2 linked regions of the Verminephrobacter eiseniae EF01-2 genome follow. The protein of the gene in region 2 binds, or shares a complex with, the protein of the main gene of each other region. Links are inferred from orthologs where the notes say so. Each region holds a gene or a part of one and is shown on either strand. Other genes may lie near its edges.

Region 1 (7,544 bases), 500 kb from region 2 along the record:
AAGATCCGGACGATCGCCTGGATTTCCTGAACCGATCCTGGGCGAATGACGGCACGCACATCCCTCGGCCTGAACAGGCTGACGTTTCTCCGGACGTTCTCGCCTTGCTGTCCGGCATCGACATCTGCCCGGGTGATGTTGCTGTCGCCAACCACTTGGCGAACTTCGTCCAGAGACAGCATCGAGGCGGAGAGGCCAGCCGGTTCTTCTCGCTGATTCGTCATGGACATCTTCTGTCTGTACCCAGCGATTGAAGCGAACCCATGCCGACAGGTTGACTGACTACCTGGCTCGGCTCCGGTCGCTTTGATGTGGTACCGGAAAGATAGGCATGGCTCGCATCTGCGATCTGGCCTTGTGAATCCATGTCTATCTGGACCGCACCACGAATTGCTCGCAGAGAAAAAAACGGGCGCCTGCCGCGCCGCTCGATGAATTGCATGGCTCATCCTTCCAATGATCATTCGTTTGACTGACAGCTGCGGTAGCAGAGGAACCAAGGCGGCCGATCCATCCCGTCGCATGGCGACGAGATCAGGGCGACGCATCGACCCTTGGCAGGGCGTTTCCGGTATTTCTAGAATTTCAACTACAGAAATCCTAACAACGATGAGGAATACTGTCAATCAGATTTATGTTAGATTGACTATGGAAAAAGCCACTCTGCACGATGAGTCCGTATGGCACAAAGAGGTCGCCCTCTGAGTTTTGACCGCCAGGCTGCGCTGGAGCGCGCAATGGATGTGTTCTGGCGCAAGGGGTTCGAAGGGGCGCAGTTGGTCGACCTGACCATGGCCATGGGTATCAGTCCTCCGAGCTTTTACGCCGCTTTCGGCAGCAAGAAAGAGGCTTTCTACGAGGCCGTGGAGCTGTACATCAGGGTCGTGGGTTCGAAGTCGGCCAAGGCGCTCAACGGTGCAGCGTCCGTCCGTGATGGCCTGCGCTCCATGCTGGAAGCGACCGTTGGCACGGCCACCTCCAATCCATCGGGAGGGTGCCTGCTCGTCCTGGGTGCCGTGAACCATCTGCCAGGGAACGAGGAAGTCTGGACGTACCTCAAGAAGACCCGCACCGACACCTTGGCGATGATTCGCGCGCGCATACAGAGAGGTGTCGATGAAGGCGAGTTGCCAAGCGAAACCGATGTCGGTGTGCTCGCCCAGTACTTTCTGGGGATCACGCAGAGCATCTCGTTCCAAGCCCGCGACGGGGCGTCTCGGGCATCGCTCAAGCGATTGATCGCCCCCGCGCTGGCGGCATTGCCTCAGGGTCGGCCGGCCAGCCAGCAAACCGGGACATCGGCGCAGATCGCCGCCGCACCTGGTCTCGCCAGGCCATGATTTGGCTGCTGGCTCCGCCTACGGCGCAGTTGACTTCGCAGTCAACCGCACCGACGTTCTCGTTTGCCTTCGAGAGCGCGGCCATGACGGCTTGCGCACCGCCGACGGCCGAGCCGGTCTGAGCCATAACGAACTGGAATTTGCCGAAGATCAGTCAATCAGGATATCGCCGCTGGTGCCGATGTGCTTTTGGCGGCTGCGCTGGCTGCTGCCCGGTGATCGTTGCGGCCCAGGCCATTCGGTATCAGGGCTTATTCAACGATCGGGGCCGGCCCCCGGATGAAGTCACCACATTTTCCAAGGCGCTCATATGCTCGGCGATGGCTGCCCTGATTTTCTCGGGACTGCGGCTGCGGATCGCGGCCAATGTACCCTCGTGCAGGGTGATGACGGTATCCGGGTTTTCTTCGTATAGAAAATAATCCGGCATGCGCAGAAAAATCTGCTCCAGAATCTGGTGCTGAAACAGCGCCAGCGCGCTACTGCGCGCAATGCGTCCCAGCGTGTAGTGGAACATGTGGTCGTAACGGATGCGGATCGACAGATCGCTATGGCGATGCCCGCGCAGTTGGTCGATGCATGAGCGCAGGGCGGCAAAATCGGCTTGCGTCGCCCGCTCGGCGGCCAAAAGCGCCAGTTGCAGTTCGACCGGATGGCGCGCTTCGATGATTTCGCTCAGACTCACATGGCGCAATTGCGCGGTCAGCGCCAGCACACCGTCCGGCACATTATTCGTCAGCACGAACAGTCCCCCGGAGCGACCCCGCTGCACCCGGACGATTTTGGCCTTGATCAGGACCTTGAGCGCCTCGCCAATGACCGGCTTGCTGACATTCATCGCTTGTGCCAACTGCTCGACGCTGGGCAGGCGGTCATCGGCAGAATAAGCACCCGACAAGATCGAGAAAATGATCTGCTCAACGACATCTTCGTGAGCGCGGGCATTGGCGATCGGGTGAAAATGCCAGCGCAGTCGAGGCTCTTCGGTTCCGTCGATTTTCTCCGGGCTGGCCCCGGTGTTTTCATCATCCTGCCTGCCGGGGTGATTCGATTTCATTGGCAATTCGAAACCCGATGGGAGTGATTCCATTTACAAATCATCCGTGCACTTTGCCGGCGTCGCTTGCCGTACATTGGTACTGTCTGCGCTCCGCCTTTGCTTTCATGAACGATTGGGAAATGGAATGAGGTGAGTCATGCACTTGGCGAGTGTACCCCATGCCCATTGGGGCTCGGAGCTGTCCGCCGGCCGTGAAAGCCGGGCATCCGCCGCCCTCAGTGGCGAATTTCGCCTTCGCCCAGCACCACATACTTGAGCGAGGTCAGCCCTTCGATGCCCACCGGGCCGCGCGCATGCAGTTTGTCGGTGCTGATGCCGATTTCTGCGCCCAGTCCGTACTCGAAACCATCGGCAAAGCGGGTGCTGGCATTGACCAGCACGCTGGCCGAATCCACCTCGCGCAGGAAGCGTTGGGCATGCGCGTGGTGCATGGTCAGGATGGCGTCGGTGTGGTGGCTCGAATAGCGGTTGATATGGGCAATGGCGGCGTCCACGCCGTCGAGCACTTTCACGCTGATGATGGGGGCCAGGTATTCCTCGGACCAGTCTTGCTCGGTGGCGGGCAGCAGCTTGGCGCCCGTCACTGCGCCCAAAATCGCCAGCGCCTCGGGGCAGGCGCGCATTTCCACGCCCTTGGTGGCATATATGGCGCCGATTTTCGGCAGGAATTCGGCGGCCACCGGCCTGGCCACGAGCAGGCTTTCGCTGGCGTTGCAGGGGCTGTACTTGTGGGTTTTGGCGTTGTCGGCGACTTGCACGGCCATGGCGATGTCGCAGGGGGCGTCGACATAGATGTGGCAGTTGCCGTCCAGGTGCTTGATGACCGGCACCCGGGCTTCGCGGCTGATGCGCTCGATCAGGCCCTTGCCGCCGCGCGGGATGATCAGGTCGACGCATTCGGGCATGGCGATGAGCTGGCCCACGGCGGCGCGGTCGGTGGTCTGCACCAGTTGCACCGCGTCTTGCGGCAGGCCGGCCTCGGCCAGCGCCTGCTGCACCAGTGCTGTCAGCGCCTGGTTCGAGGCCATGGCTTCAGAGCCGCCGCGCAGGATGCAGGCGTTGCCGCTCTTGATCGACAGGCTGGCGGCTTCGATGGTCACGTTCGGGCGGCTTTCGTAGACCATGCAGAACACGCCGATCGGCACCCGCATCCGGCCTACGCGGATGCCGCTGGGTTGCTGCTGCAAGCCCTGGATCGCACCGATGATGTCGGGCATGGCCGCCAATTGCTCGCAGCCCTGGGCGCAGGTTTCCAAGGTCTGCGGACTCAGTTGCAGGCGCTCGACCATGGGCGCGGCCAGACCGGCAGCACGGGCGCGCTCCAAGTCGCGGGCGTTGTCGATTTGCAGCGCCGGGGTGTTGTCGCGCAGCCGCCGCGCCAGCGCCTTGAGCGCCTGGCTCTTACTGGCCGCTGGCGCTTTGGCCATCAGCGCAGATGCGGTTTTGGCCCGGGTGCCGAGATGGCGCGTGTATTCGGTCAGTTCAGCCAGGTTCATCGGACTCATCGGGCGATTGTGCCGCAGATTCATTGTGCTATTGTTTTTCTAGCTCGTGGCGAAGTGAAATCAAGCCTCCGTGGCCTATTGACCCCATTGACCCCATTGACCCCATTAACCCCATTGACCCCATTGGGCATCACCAGCGCGGCCCAAAGCCCGTCAGTGCGCGGTCGATGTCAGCCGGCTCAGTTGCAGCGCCAGTCGCTGCAATGCCTGCCAACTATCGGCGGGCCAGTCAGGCCAGCGCAGGCCCTTGACGATGCCGTCCACGATGTGCGCCGATTGCAATAGCCGGGCCAGTGCCGCATCGCTGGCCTGGGGCAGGATGCGCTCGAACAGGCGCTCCCGGGGACCCCAGATGCGGTTTTCGCGCAGCGCCAGCGGCAGCGGGCGGCCGGCGTTCATCGCGTCTTTCACGCGCTTGAGCGCACGGATGTCTTCGGCCAGCGCCCAGTGCACCAGCACTTCGTTCTCGCCTGCGGCTTGCAGGCCATCGAGCATGCGCTGCACGCGGGCGGTCTGCCCGGCCAGCACCGATTCGGACAGTTTGAACACGTCGTAGCGCGCGACATCGAGCACGGCGGCTTCGACCTGGGCCTGCGTCAATTCGCCGGCCGGGTGCAGCAGGGCCAGTTTCTGGATCTCTTGGTGGGCGGCCAGCAGGTTGCCTTCGACACGATCGGCAAAGAACCGCAGCGTGCGCTGGCCCTCCTCGCCCGCCAGCACGCGCTGGCCCTGGGCGGCCAGGCGCTGGGCCAGCCATTGCGGCAGCGCGCTGCGTTCCACGGGGTCGATCTGTATGGTGCTGCCATGGGCCTGGAGCGCGGCAAACCAGTCCCCGGCGCGCATGGCTTTGTCCAGGCGCGGCAGCAGCACCAGTGTCAGGGTGTTGTCGTTGCCTTGGGCCGATGCGGCCAGCCGCTGCAAGGCCGCGCTGCCGTCCTTGCCGGGCTTGCCCGTGGGGATGCGGATTTCGACGATCTGCCGCTCGGCAAACAGGCTCGATGAGCCACCGGCGGCCAGCACTGCGCTCCAGTCGAAATGGGCGCCGGCCACAGTGAATGCGCTGCGCTCGGTATAGCCCCGTGCCCGGGCCGCAGCGCGGATGGCGTCCACCGCCTCTTGTTGCAGCAGCGGTTCGTCGCCATGCAGCGCATACAGCGGCGCCAGACCCCGTTGAAGATGCTCGGACAGTTGGGCCAGCGCGATTTGCATGCGGCGCAGTTTATCGCCTTGCGCTGCACGGGCCGATCGCGCCGGGCGCCCGGAGCCGGTCCGCGGGATGGTTGGGGTGGTTGGGGGCGGCTTGCCATGTTTGCCATGTGGTTTGCGCCGATTTCCCGCTTTGCAGGGCAGCCCGGCCCGCGCACAATTTGGCCCGGGCACCGACTGACCACCGCCTGACTGATCGTCACCACGCCATGCACGCCAACGCACCATCTCCCCACCCCGCCACGGCCGGCCCCATCCCCCGCCCCGCCCATCGCCCGATAGCGCTGATCGGCGCCCCCACCGATATCGGGGCCGGGGTGCGCGGCGCATCCATGGGGCCGGAGGCTCTGCGCGTGGCCGGGCTGCAGGCGGCGCTGCAAGGGCATGGCCTGCAATCGTTCGACCGGGGCAATCTGAGCGGCCCGGCCAATCCTTGGCAAGCGCCGGTGCAGGGCTATCGCCATCTGCCCGAGGTGGTGCAGTGGAATCAGCGCGTGTTCGATGCGGTATCGGCCGAGTTGCGTCTGGGTCATCTGCCGATCTTGCTCGGCGGTGACCATTGCCTGGGGCTGGGCAGCATCAGCGCCGTGGCGCGCCATTGCGCCGCGCGGGGCCAGCCGCTGCGTGTGCTGTGGCTCGACGCCCATGCCGACTTCAACACCAGCGCCCTGACGCCCAGCGGCAATCTGCATGGCATGCCGATGGCCTGCCTGTGCGGCTTGGGGCCTGGGCCGCTGACGCAGTTGGCCGGCGGCATGCCCGGCGGCGGGCCGGCATTGCGTGCGCAGCAGATTCGCCTGATCGGCGTCCGCAGCGTAGATCCGGGCGAAAAGCGCCTGGTCCATCAGCAGGGCCTGGAGGTCTTCGACATGCGCTACATCGATGAAGCCGGCATGCGCCAGACCATGCAGCAGGCTTTGGCGGGGCTGGACGCCGATTGCCACCTGCATGTCAGTTTCGATGTGGATTTTCTGGACCCGGACATCGCCCCCGGTGTCGGCACACCGGTGCCCGGCGGCCCCGGTTACCGTGAGGCGCAACTGTGCATGGAAATGATTGCCGACAGCGGCCGGCTGGCGTCGCTGGATATCGTGGAGCTCAACCCGGCGCTCGATCTGCGCAACCGGACGGCGCTGCTGGCGGTGGACCTGGTGGAGTCGCTGTTTGGCAAGAGCACGTTGATGCGCGTGCCGCCGCCAGAGATCGGTACGGCTCTGGTGGCGGCCAGGGTTTAGAGCATTTTTGATTTATTGAGACCTGTGTAAATAACTGTCAACGCCATGCCGAGTGAAGACGCTATTTTGTGTCATCCATTTATTTGAGGCTCAATAAGTAGAAACATATCCAGAAGATGAAAAGTAGTCGGATAATTCCTATATAAAGCAATCGAGCAGGCACCCGATGGCATTCCAAAGTCCATCGACAGTACGCTGTTCAGCTTTCCTGAGCAGGGCTTTCAGTTTGGAAAAGAATTTTTTTCGATAGGGTTCTCTCGGTTGAAACGTGCCCACGAGGCTGCGGCCTATGACGCATGGTTCCGCGAGCAGGTGCAGGCCAGCATTGACGACCCGCGCCCGAGCATGTCGGACGAGGAAGTCCGCGCCATGTTCGCCAAGCGAAAGGCCGCACTGCGGCAATGTGCATAGTGCCCCGGCTGGTGTGGCGACCGCTGACTGACCGCGACACCATCATGGGCTGCGTCGTCAAGCCGCTACGCTGATTTCCATCTCGTCCAGCACATGGGCAATGGCAGCGATGGCAGCGCGCATGCCTTCGCCGCCGAAGTGCCCCATGCAGCCGACGCGGAAGGTTTCCACCGTCGTCAACTTGCCGGGATACAGGATAAAGCCTTGGCGCTTGACCGCGTTGTAGAACGCCTGGAAGTTGTAATTGGCATGGCACGGCGCGTGGATGGTGACGATGATGGGTGCCTGGATTTCCCTGGGCAAGAAACTCTTCAAGCCCAATGCCGCCAAGCCATCGATCAACTGCCGGCAATTGCTGGCATAGCGCGCACCACGCGCTGCCAGGCCACCCTCGGCGCGATGCTGTTGCAAAGCCTGATCCAGCGCAGCCACCACATGCGTGGGCGGCGTGAAGCGCCATTGCGTGGTTTTTTGCATATACACCCACTGGTCGTGCAAATCCAGCACCAGCGAATGCGCATTCCCCTTGCACGACTCCAGCACGCTGCGGCGCACCAGCACAAAGCCCATGCCCGGCACGCCTTCGATACATTTGCCGGAAGCGGCAATCAGCGCGTCGAACGGCGTTGCACGCGCGTCGACCTCAACTGCGCCGAACGAGCTCATGGCATCGATGATCAAGCTCTTGCCATGCTTGTGCACGACCTTGGCAATCTCCTGCAAGGGATTCAAGATGCCGGTGCTGGTTTCGCAATGCACGACTGCGACATGTGTGATGGATGCGTCC
Region 2 (7,541 bases):
AGCGAGCCGGGCTGCGTGGTGACCAATGGCATGAGCCAGTACTCGCGCAACGAGCGCAATGCGAACGCGGGCCTGGTGGTGGGCATCACCCCGAGCGATTACCCGCGCGATGACGCCGCGTTCGAGGCCCAGTTGGGCCGCAGCTACGGCGTCCAGGCCCTGCATCCCGGGTACTGCCACCCGCTGGCCGGCATGGTGCTGCAGCGCCAGTTGGAGTCCCACGCCTTTGTGCTGGGCGGGCGCGACTACAGTGCGCCGGGCCAACTGGTGGGCGATTTCATGGCCGGCAAGCCCTCCACGCAATGGGGCACGGTGGCGCCTTCCTACCGGCCCGGCGTGACCTTGGGCGACCTGCATGCGGCCCTGCCCGGCTACGCCATCGCTGCGCTGCGCGAGGCCCTGCCCGTGTTCGGCCGCAAGATCAAGGGCTTCGACATGCACGATGCGGTGCTGACCGGGGTCGAGACGCGCAGCTCGTCACCGCTCGTGATCAGCCGCAATGGGCAGTTGCAAAGCCTCGGCACCGCCGGCCTGTACCCCGCCGGCGAAGGCGCGGGCTATGCGGGCGGCATTTTGTCCGCCGGGGTCGATGGCATCGAGGTCGGCGAGGCCGTGGCGCGCAGTTTGATGAAATGAGGCCCGTTCGCCGCGCCTGCGGCTCCTGGTGTCGCGTCACCGATCATCTGTCGGTCTGCGCTGGCCATCGGAGCGCATCGCGGCGTTGCATCGCTTGCCAATACGCTCGGTAGTCGGCCCTGCAAATTCTCTGCGACCCGCATGAATGCTGGATTTTTGGCTCTTTGTGGTCCACCGAATCTCCCAGGATTCGTTGAACAGGCAGCTGATTCCTGAGAGATTTGCGCAATGCCCGAGCCCACCGACACGGCTGATTTCTTCCGCTCCCGTCTGGCCGAGATGATCGACTTGCGCCACCCGCTGGCGGTGCTGGCGAGCCGTCTTCCCTGGACGCAGATCGAAGCGGCACTGGCACCTTATTTCGCGCGTCGGGTCCGTGCCGGTCGAGTTCTGGAACACGACGATCTCTTCGGCCCTTCGCTCCAGGTCGCGGGCGCCGGTGTCGCCGCCGCGGGCCGCCCGCGTCTTCCCCTGCGCCTCATGGCCAGCCTGCTGTATCTGAAGCACGTCTACAAGCTCAGCGACGAGGAACTGGTCGAGCGCTGGGCCGAGAACGTGCAGTGGCAGTTCTTCAGCGGCATGACCTTCTACGAGCCACGCCTGCCCTGCGACGCCACCCAGATCGGGCGCTTCCGCTCGATCCTGGGCGAGGCCGGTGTCGAGGAACTCCTGAAGGCCACCATCGACACTGCGGTGGCCTCCAAGGCGATCAAGCCGGCCGAGTTCGAGCGCGTGATCGTGGATACCACCGTCCAGGAGAAGGCCATCGCCCACCCCGTGGACTCCCGCCTGCTGGAGATCGCCCGCGCCAAGGTGGTGGCTGCCGCCAAGCGCGCGGGCATCGCGCTGAAGCAGACCTTCGCCAAGGAAGGCAAGAACCTGCGCCGCAGGGCTGGCGGCTACGCCCACGCCAAGCAGTTCAAGCGCTTGAAGAAGGTGCTCAAGCGCCAGCGCACGGTACTGGGTATCGTGCTGCGCGAAGTGCAGCGCAAGCTTTGCAAGTTGCCTGCGACATCGGTGCCTGCCGTCGATCGCTTGCGCGCACTGATGGGCCGCGCCGAGCGCATTCGCACCCAGCGCCCGAAGGACAAGAACAAACTCTATGCATTGCACGCGCCCGAAGTTGAGTGCATCGGCAAGGGGAAGGCGCGCCGGCCTTACGAGTTTGGCGTGAAGGTCAGCGTGGCCGTCACGCACAAGCAGGGGCTGGTGGTCGGTGCGCGCAGCTTCACGGGCAACCCGTATGACGGCCACACGCTGGCCGAGCAACTCGAGCAGGTCAAGATCCTGACGGAGGACACGGGCGCCAGCCCGAAGCAGGCAGTGGTGGACCTGGGGTTCCGGGGCGTGGACGCAGCCAATCCGGGCATCCAGATCATTCATCGGGGGCGCTTCAAGTCCTTGACCGATGCCCAGCGCCGCTGGCTCAAGCGAAGGCAGGCGGTGGAGCCCACCATCGGACACCTGAAGCACGACAACGGGATGGATCGGTGCTGGCTGCAGGGTGCCACCGGTGACGCGCTGCATGCAGTGCTGTGTGCGGCGGGCTACAACATCCGCTGGCTGCTGCGCGCCATCATGCGCCTCGGGCTCAAGGGCCTTTTATTGCGCCTGATCGCCTTGCTGCGCACGCTCATCGGCGTCCCCCACTTCTTCGCATCCAACGAAATCACGCCATCACGCGCCGCCGCGCGGTTCGCTGCGATAGCGAAATGAATTTCGCAGGTCCGACTCGGTATGGGCTGCGCGATGCGCCTTGCGCTGCGCTCCGATGGCTGCGCGCAGCCTGCGACATCTGATCGGTGACGCGACACTGGCCTGCCGGTCAACGGCGATCGACCAGCGCATGGGCGATCGTGCCCAGGTCCACATACTCCAGTTCACTGCCCACCGGCACGCCGCGCGCCAGCCGGGTCACATGCAGCCCCTGGCGCTTGAGCGCCTGGCTGATCACATGGGCCGTGGCTTCGCCCTCGGCATGGAAGTTGGTGGCCAGGATCACTTCCTGCACCCCGCCCTCGGTGGCGCGCGCGATGAGTTTTTGCAGGCCGATCTCCTTGGGGCCGACGCCGTCGAGCGGGCTGAGCCGCCCCATCAGCACGAAGTACAGCCCTTTGAAAGCCCCGGTGCGCTCCAGCGCTGCCTGATCGGCAGGCGTCTCGACCACGCACAGCCTGGTGGCGTCGCGCCCCGGGTCCAGGCAGGTGCGGCAAGTCTCGGCTTCGGTGAAGGTGTGGCAGCGCGCGCAATGCTGCACCGACCCCAGCGCGTCGTGCAGCGCCTGCGCCAGCGCCTGCCCGCCGGCCCGGTCATGCTGCAGCAGATGAAATGCCATGCGCTGCGCCGACTTCACGCCCACCCCCGGCAAACGGCGCAGCGCCTGTATCAGCGCATCGAGGGCGTTGCTGGAGGACATGCGGCGTGCGCGCGCCTTCAGAACGGAAATTTCATGCCGCCGGGCAGGCCCGGCATACCGGCGGTGAGCTTGCCCATCTTCTGCTCCGAAGTTTCCTCGGCCTTGCGCACGGCGGCATTGAAAGCCGCCGCCACCAGGTCTTCCAGCATGTCCTTGTCCTCCGCCAGCAGGCTCGGGTCGATGCGGATGCGTTTGACATCATGCTTGCAAGTCATCAGCACCTTCACCAGGCCGGCGCCGGATTCACCTTCGACTTCGATCAGCGCCAGTTCGTCCTGGGCTTTTTTCAGGTTGTCCTGCATTGCCTGGGCTTGCTTCATGAGGCCGGCGAGCTGTCCTTTGTTGAACATGGGGGTTTCCTTTTTGCTGGAGGGTTCATGCAGGTTTGACGCTGCCCGGCACGATTTTCGCGCCGTGCTCGCGCATCAGCGACTGCACATAGGGGTCGTTGGCCACGATGGCCTGCGCGCGGCGCTGGCGTTCGGCGGTGGCGGCGGCATTGCGGCGGGCGGGGCTGTCGCAGACGACGCCCAGCTCGACACGGATTTGGCTGGCATGGCCTGCGGCCTGTAGCGCGGCGCGCAGCCGCTCGCGCGCCGTGGGTTGGTTCAGCGACTCGCTGTCGACGCGCAGCAGCCAGTGCCCGTCGTCGCGCGCCAGCAGTTGCGATTGCAAGGCCAACTCGCGCGCCAGCGCCGTGATGGCCTCTGCGGCCAGCAGTTCCTGCACGGTGGCATGCCAGATGTCGCCCTCTTCGGTCGGGGTACAACGCTCCGATACAGGCGCTGGCATGGACGCGCAATGCGGCGTGGGCTGCAAGCGGGCTCCGGGTTCGGGTGTCACCCGCACCGGAATGGCTACGAATTCAGGCGCATTCTGCAACGGTGCTGATTGCACCGCAGCGGCACCGGACTTCTCGGCACCGGCCGGGTCGAGCAGCGCCGGCGCAATGGTCTGCGCTGGCGCCACAGGGTCTGCCGGGGTGCTCGCAGCCGCAGCAGCAGCAGCCGGTGCCGGTGCCGGTGTTGGTGCCGGGACCGGCACGGATACCGGCACCGCGCCCGAAGGGGCGGCTTCAGGCTGGTGCAGGCTTTTTTTTTCGCTCGGCGCGCCGCCGGGCTTGAAGGCCAACAGGCGCAGCAGCACCATGGTCAGCGCCGCGTATTCGTCGGGCGCAAGCCCCAGTTCGCCGCGCCCGTGCAGGCACAGGCTGTACAGCAGATGGGTTTCGTCCGCCGGCATTGCGGCGGCCAGCCGGGCGGTTTCTGCCGCCTCGGGATCTTGCGCATCCACTGCGTCGGCCTGCTGCGGCACGGCCTGAAGCACTGCCATCCGTTGCAGCACGGCCGCCATCTCTTCGAGCGTGGATGCGGCCGACAGGCCGTTGAGCCGCAACTCCTGCGCGGTTTCGACCACCGCCCGGCCATCGCCTTGCGCCAGCGCATCGATCAGCCGGAACACATACGAGCGGTCGACCGCGCCCAGCATCTGGCGCACGGCGGCTTCTTGCAACTGGCCGCTGCCAAAGGCGATGGCCTGATCGGTCAGCGACAGCGCATCGCGCATCGAGCCGCGCGCCGCGCGCGCCAGCAGTTGCAGGGCCTGGGGCTCGGCGGCCACCTGTTCGGCCGCCAGCACCTGCACCAGGTGCGCGTGCACGGTCTGCGGCGCCATGGGGCGCAGGTTGAATTGCAGGCAGCGGCTGAGCACCGTGACCGGCACCTTCTGCGGGTCGGTCGTGGCCAGCACGAACTTGAGGTACTCGGGCGGCTCTTCCAGCGTCTTGAGCATGGCGTTGAACGCCGTGTTCGTGAGCATGTGCACCTCATCGATCATGAAGACCTTGAAGCGCCCCTGCACCGGCTTGTACACCGCCTGCTCGAGCAGGCTTTGCACCTCGTCGACGCCCCGGTTGGAGGCGGCGTCGAGTTCGGTGTAATCGACGAAACGGCCGCTGTCTATGTCGCTGCAGGCCGGGCAGATGCCGCAGGGCGTCGCGGTGATGCCGCCCTGCCCATCCGGGCCCTGGCAGTTGAGCGACTTGGCCAGGATGCGCGCCACCGTGGTCTTGCCCACGCCGCGCGTGCCGGTGAACAAATAGGCATGGTGCAGGCGCTGCCGGGTCAGCGCATTGCTCAGGGCCTGCACCACATGCTCTTGCCCCACCATTTCGGCGAAATTGCGCGGTCGGTACTTGCGGGCGAGCACGAGGTAGGACATGCGCCCGATTCTACGGCCCGGGCAGCGCGGCAGCGCAGCCCGGGCCGGGCGCGCAAAACAGGACTGGCCTGCGGCTACAATCGCGGCCGACGGGCCTGCCCGCATGGTAAAGCGGCCAACCGGGTCAGGTGGGGAACCAAGCAGCCCTAACTGTGGAGTCAGTGCCGGGGCCAGGCTCGTCAACCAGATGAAAATCACCTTTTGCTGTACCGGCACCCAGGCCGGGCCCTGGTTGCAAGGGCTGGCCGCCGCACTGCCACAGGCTGACATCAGCCTGTGGCAGCCCGGTGCCCCGCAGGCCGACCATGCCGTGGTCTGGAAGCCGCCGCAACAGTTCATCGACGAGCAGCCGCGGCTCAGAACCTTGTTCAACCTGGGCGCGGGCGTGGATGCGCTGCTGCGCCTGCGCCTGCCGCCCGCAGCGCTGGTGGTGCGGCTCGATGACGCGGGCATGGCGGTGCAGATGGCCGAATATGTGTGCCATGCGGTGATTGGCCATTTGCGCGAGTTCGATGCCTATGCGGGCCAAATGCGGGCCGGGCGCTGGGACGACCTGCGCCCGCCGCGCCGGCGCGCGGATCTGCCGGTGGGCGTGATGGGGCTGGGGGTGTTGGGGCAGCGGGTGGCCGGCGCGCTGGCGCAGTTCGAGTTCCCGGTCAATGGCTGGAGCCGCTCGCGCAAGACCGCCATGGACGGGGTTCGCACCTTCAGCGGGGCCGACGGGTTCGATGCATTTCTGGCGGCCAGCCGCGTGCTGGTGAACCTGCTGCCGCTCACGCCCGATACCGTGGACATCATGAACCGCACGACCCTCTCGCGGCTGCAACCGGGCGCCTATGTGATCAATGTGGCGCGCGGCGCGCATCTGGTCGATGAGGATCTGCTGGCGCTGATCGATAGCGGCCATATCGCCGGCGCCACGCTGGATGTGTTTCGCAGCGAGCCGCTGCCCGCCGACCATGCGTTCTGGCGCCATCCCCGGATCACCGTCACGCCCCATATCTCGGCCCGCACATTGCGCCAGGAGAGCATTGCCCAGATTGCGCACAAGATCACCACGCTGGAGCAAGGCGGGGCCGTGGCCGGGGTGGTGGACCCGGCGCGCGGCTATTGACGCGATGCGGCTTGGCCGGGTGACAGGCGGGCGCTGGCCAGGCAGGGCCGAGGCGGGCGCACCATGGTCACGCCGGCAGCGCCTGCCCGCTGGCCCGGGCGCTGCGCGCCGCTCCTGGTCGGGGCGGTCTTGGTCGGGGCTGCTTTACCGCCATTGCCGGATGTCATCGGCCGTGGCCAGCGGCCGGCCCAGCGCTTGCGCGACCTGCACGGCCTGGCGCACCAAGGCGGCGTTGTCGGGGGCGATGCTGCCGTCCTTGCACAGCAGGTTGTTTTCAAAGCCCACGCGGGCATGACCGCCCAGCGCTGCGGCGGCTGCGATGCAACTGTTTTCGGTGGCGCCGAAAGCGCAGACCGCCCAAGGCTCGGGCCCTTCATGGGCCGTCACGAAGGGCAGCAAATCCCGGGGACTGGAGGTCTGGCCGGCGCTGTAGCGGCCCAGCACGAACAGCAGCGACCAGGGGGCCTGCGGCACCACGGCCCGCGCGCGCAGATCTTGCCAGCGGCGCAGGTCGGCCAGGTCGTACAGGATGATCTGGGTCAGCGTGCGCTGGCGCGCCAGCCCGGTGAAAAAGCGCTGCAAGCCGGCTTCGCCGATCTCGGGTTGGTCGAACTCGCGCAGGCCCACCGACACCGCTTCGGGGCGCAGCGCCTCGACCAGCGCGATCTGTGCCGCTGCGCGGTAGATGCCGGCCGCCTCGCTGGTGATTTGCAGCACCAGCGCCTGCCCCACCGCCTGGCGCACGCGGTGGATGGCCGCACGGTAGCCTTGCAGGTCCAGGCTGTGGCGGCCCTGGGCGTCGCGGATATGCATGTGCAGCATGGCCGCCCCGGCATCCAGACAGGCGCGCGCCGTGGCCGCCAGTGCGTCGGCGGTGATCGGCAAGGCGGCGTGGTCCCGGGGCTGTTTGTAGGCGCCATTCGGGGCGACGGTGACGATCAGCGGGTTGCCGCTCCATGCCGAAGTGCTGGCGGGCGTGGCTGTCGGCTGGCGCTCGCCGGCGAGCGGGGCCTGGCGCTCGTGCCGTGCGGCATCGGGCTTGGGCGCCGTCATCCGGGTGCCGCCCTCTGCGGCCACGGTGCTGGTGTTGACGGGCGAACTCGAATCCATGGCGGCTCCTGGCGTGGCGCGTGGCGCGCGGGATGTGCGCTGGCG

What was found. The genes of interacting proteins can lie anywhere in the genome.
Region 1: the proteins of dnaX (region 2) and holA are in contact, whole or in part, in a cryo-EM structure (PDB 8GIZ), measured with the Escherichia coli proteins. The link is inferred for Verminephrobacter eiseniae EF01-2 from one-to-one orthologs.

What each region holds. Positions count from the first base shown.
Region 1 is NC_008786.1:1,073,120-1,080,663, forward strand. The notes cover bases 3,087-6,000. They hold holA (DNA polymerase III subunit delta), read right to left. Parts: upstream 5,115-6,000; coding sequence 4,059-5,114; downstream 3,087-4,058. Other genes in these bases: VEIS_RS04740 (glutamate-5-semialdehyde dehydrogenase), read right to left, coding at 3,087-3,896; rocF (arginase), read left to right, coding at 5,321-6,000. Outside these bases: VEIS_RS25490 (FAD-binding oxidoreductase), read right to left, coding at 1-224; VEIS_RS28265 (hypothetical protein), read right to left, coding at 221-442; VEIS_RS04730 (TetR/AcrR family transcriptional regulator), read left to right, coding at 681-1,340; VEIS_RS04735 (FadR/GntR family transcriptional regulator), read right to left, coding at 1,585-2,397; more of VEIS_RS04740, read right to left, coding at 2,616-3,086; more of rocF, read left to right, coding at 6,001-6,346; VEIS_RS29570 (antitoxin PaaA2 family protein), read left to right, coding at 6,608-6,757; VEIS_RS04755 (2-aminoethylphosphonate--pyruvate transaminase), read right to left, coding at 6,815-7,544. UniProt on the Escherichia coli protein: Part of the beta sliding clamp loading complex, which hydrolyzes ATP to load the beta clamp onto primed DNA to form the DNA replication pre-initiation complex.
Region 2 is NC_008786.1:573,562-581,102, forward strand. Bases 2,851-5,761 are described here. They hold dnaX (DNA polymerase III subunit gamma/tau), read right to left. Parts: upstream 5,273-5,761; coding sequence 3,428-5,272; downstream 2,851-3,427. Other genes in these bases: recR (recombination mediator RecR), read right to left, coding at 2,851-3,052; VEIS_RS02480 (YbaB/EbfC family nucleoid-associated protein), read right to left, coding at 3,070-3,402; VEIS_RS02490 (2-hydroxyacid dehydrogenase), read left to right, coding at 5,460-5,761. Outside these bases: VEIS_RS02465 (NAD(P)/FAD-dependent oxidoreductase), read left to right, coding at 1-636; VEIS_RS02470 (IS5-like element ISVei5 family transposase), read left to right, coding at 865-2,352; more of recR, read right to left, coding at 2,462-2,850; more of VEIS_RS02490, read left to right, coding at 5,762-6,386; VEIS_RS02495 (BKACE family enzyme), read right to left, coding at 6,531-7,439. UniProt on the Escherichia coli protein: Part of the beta sliding clamp loading complex, which hydrolyzes ATP to load the beta clamp onto primed DNA to form the DNA replication pre-initiation complex.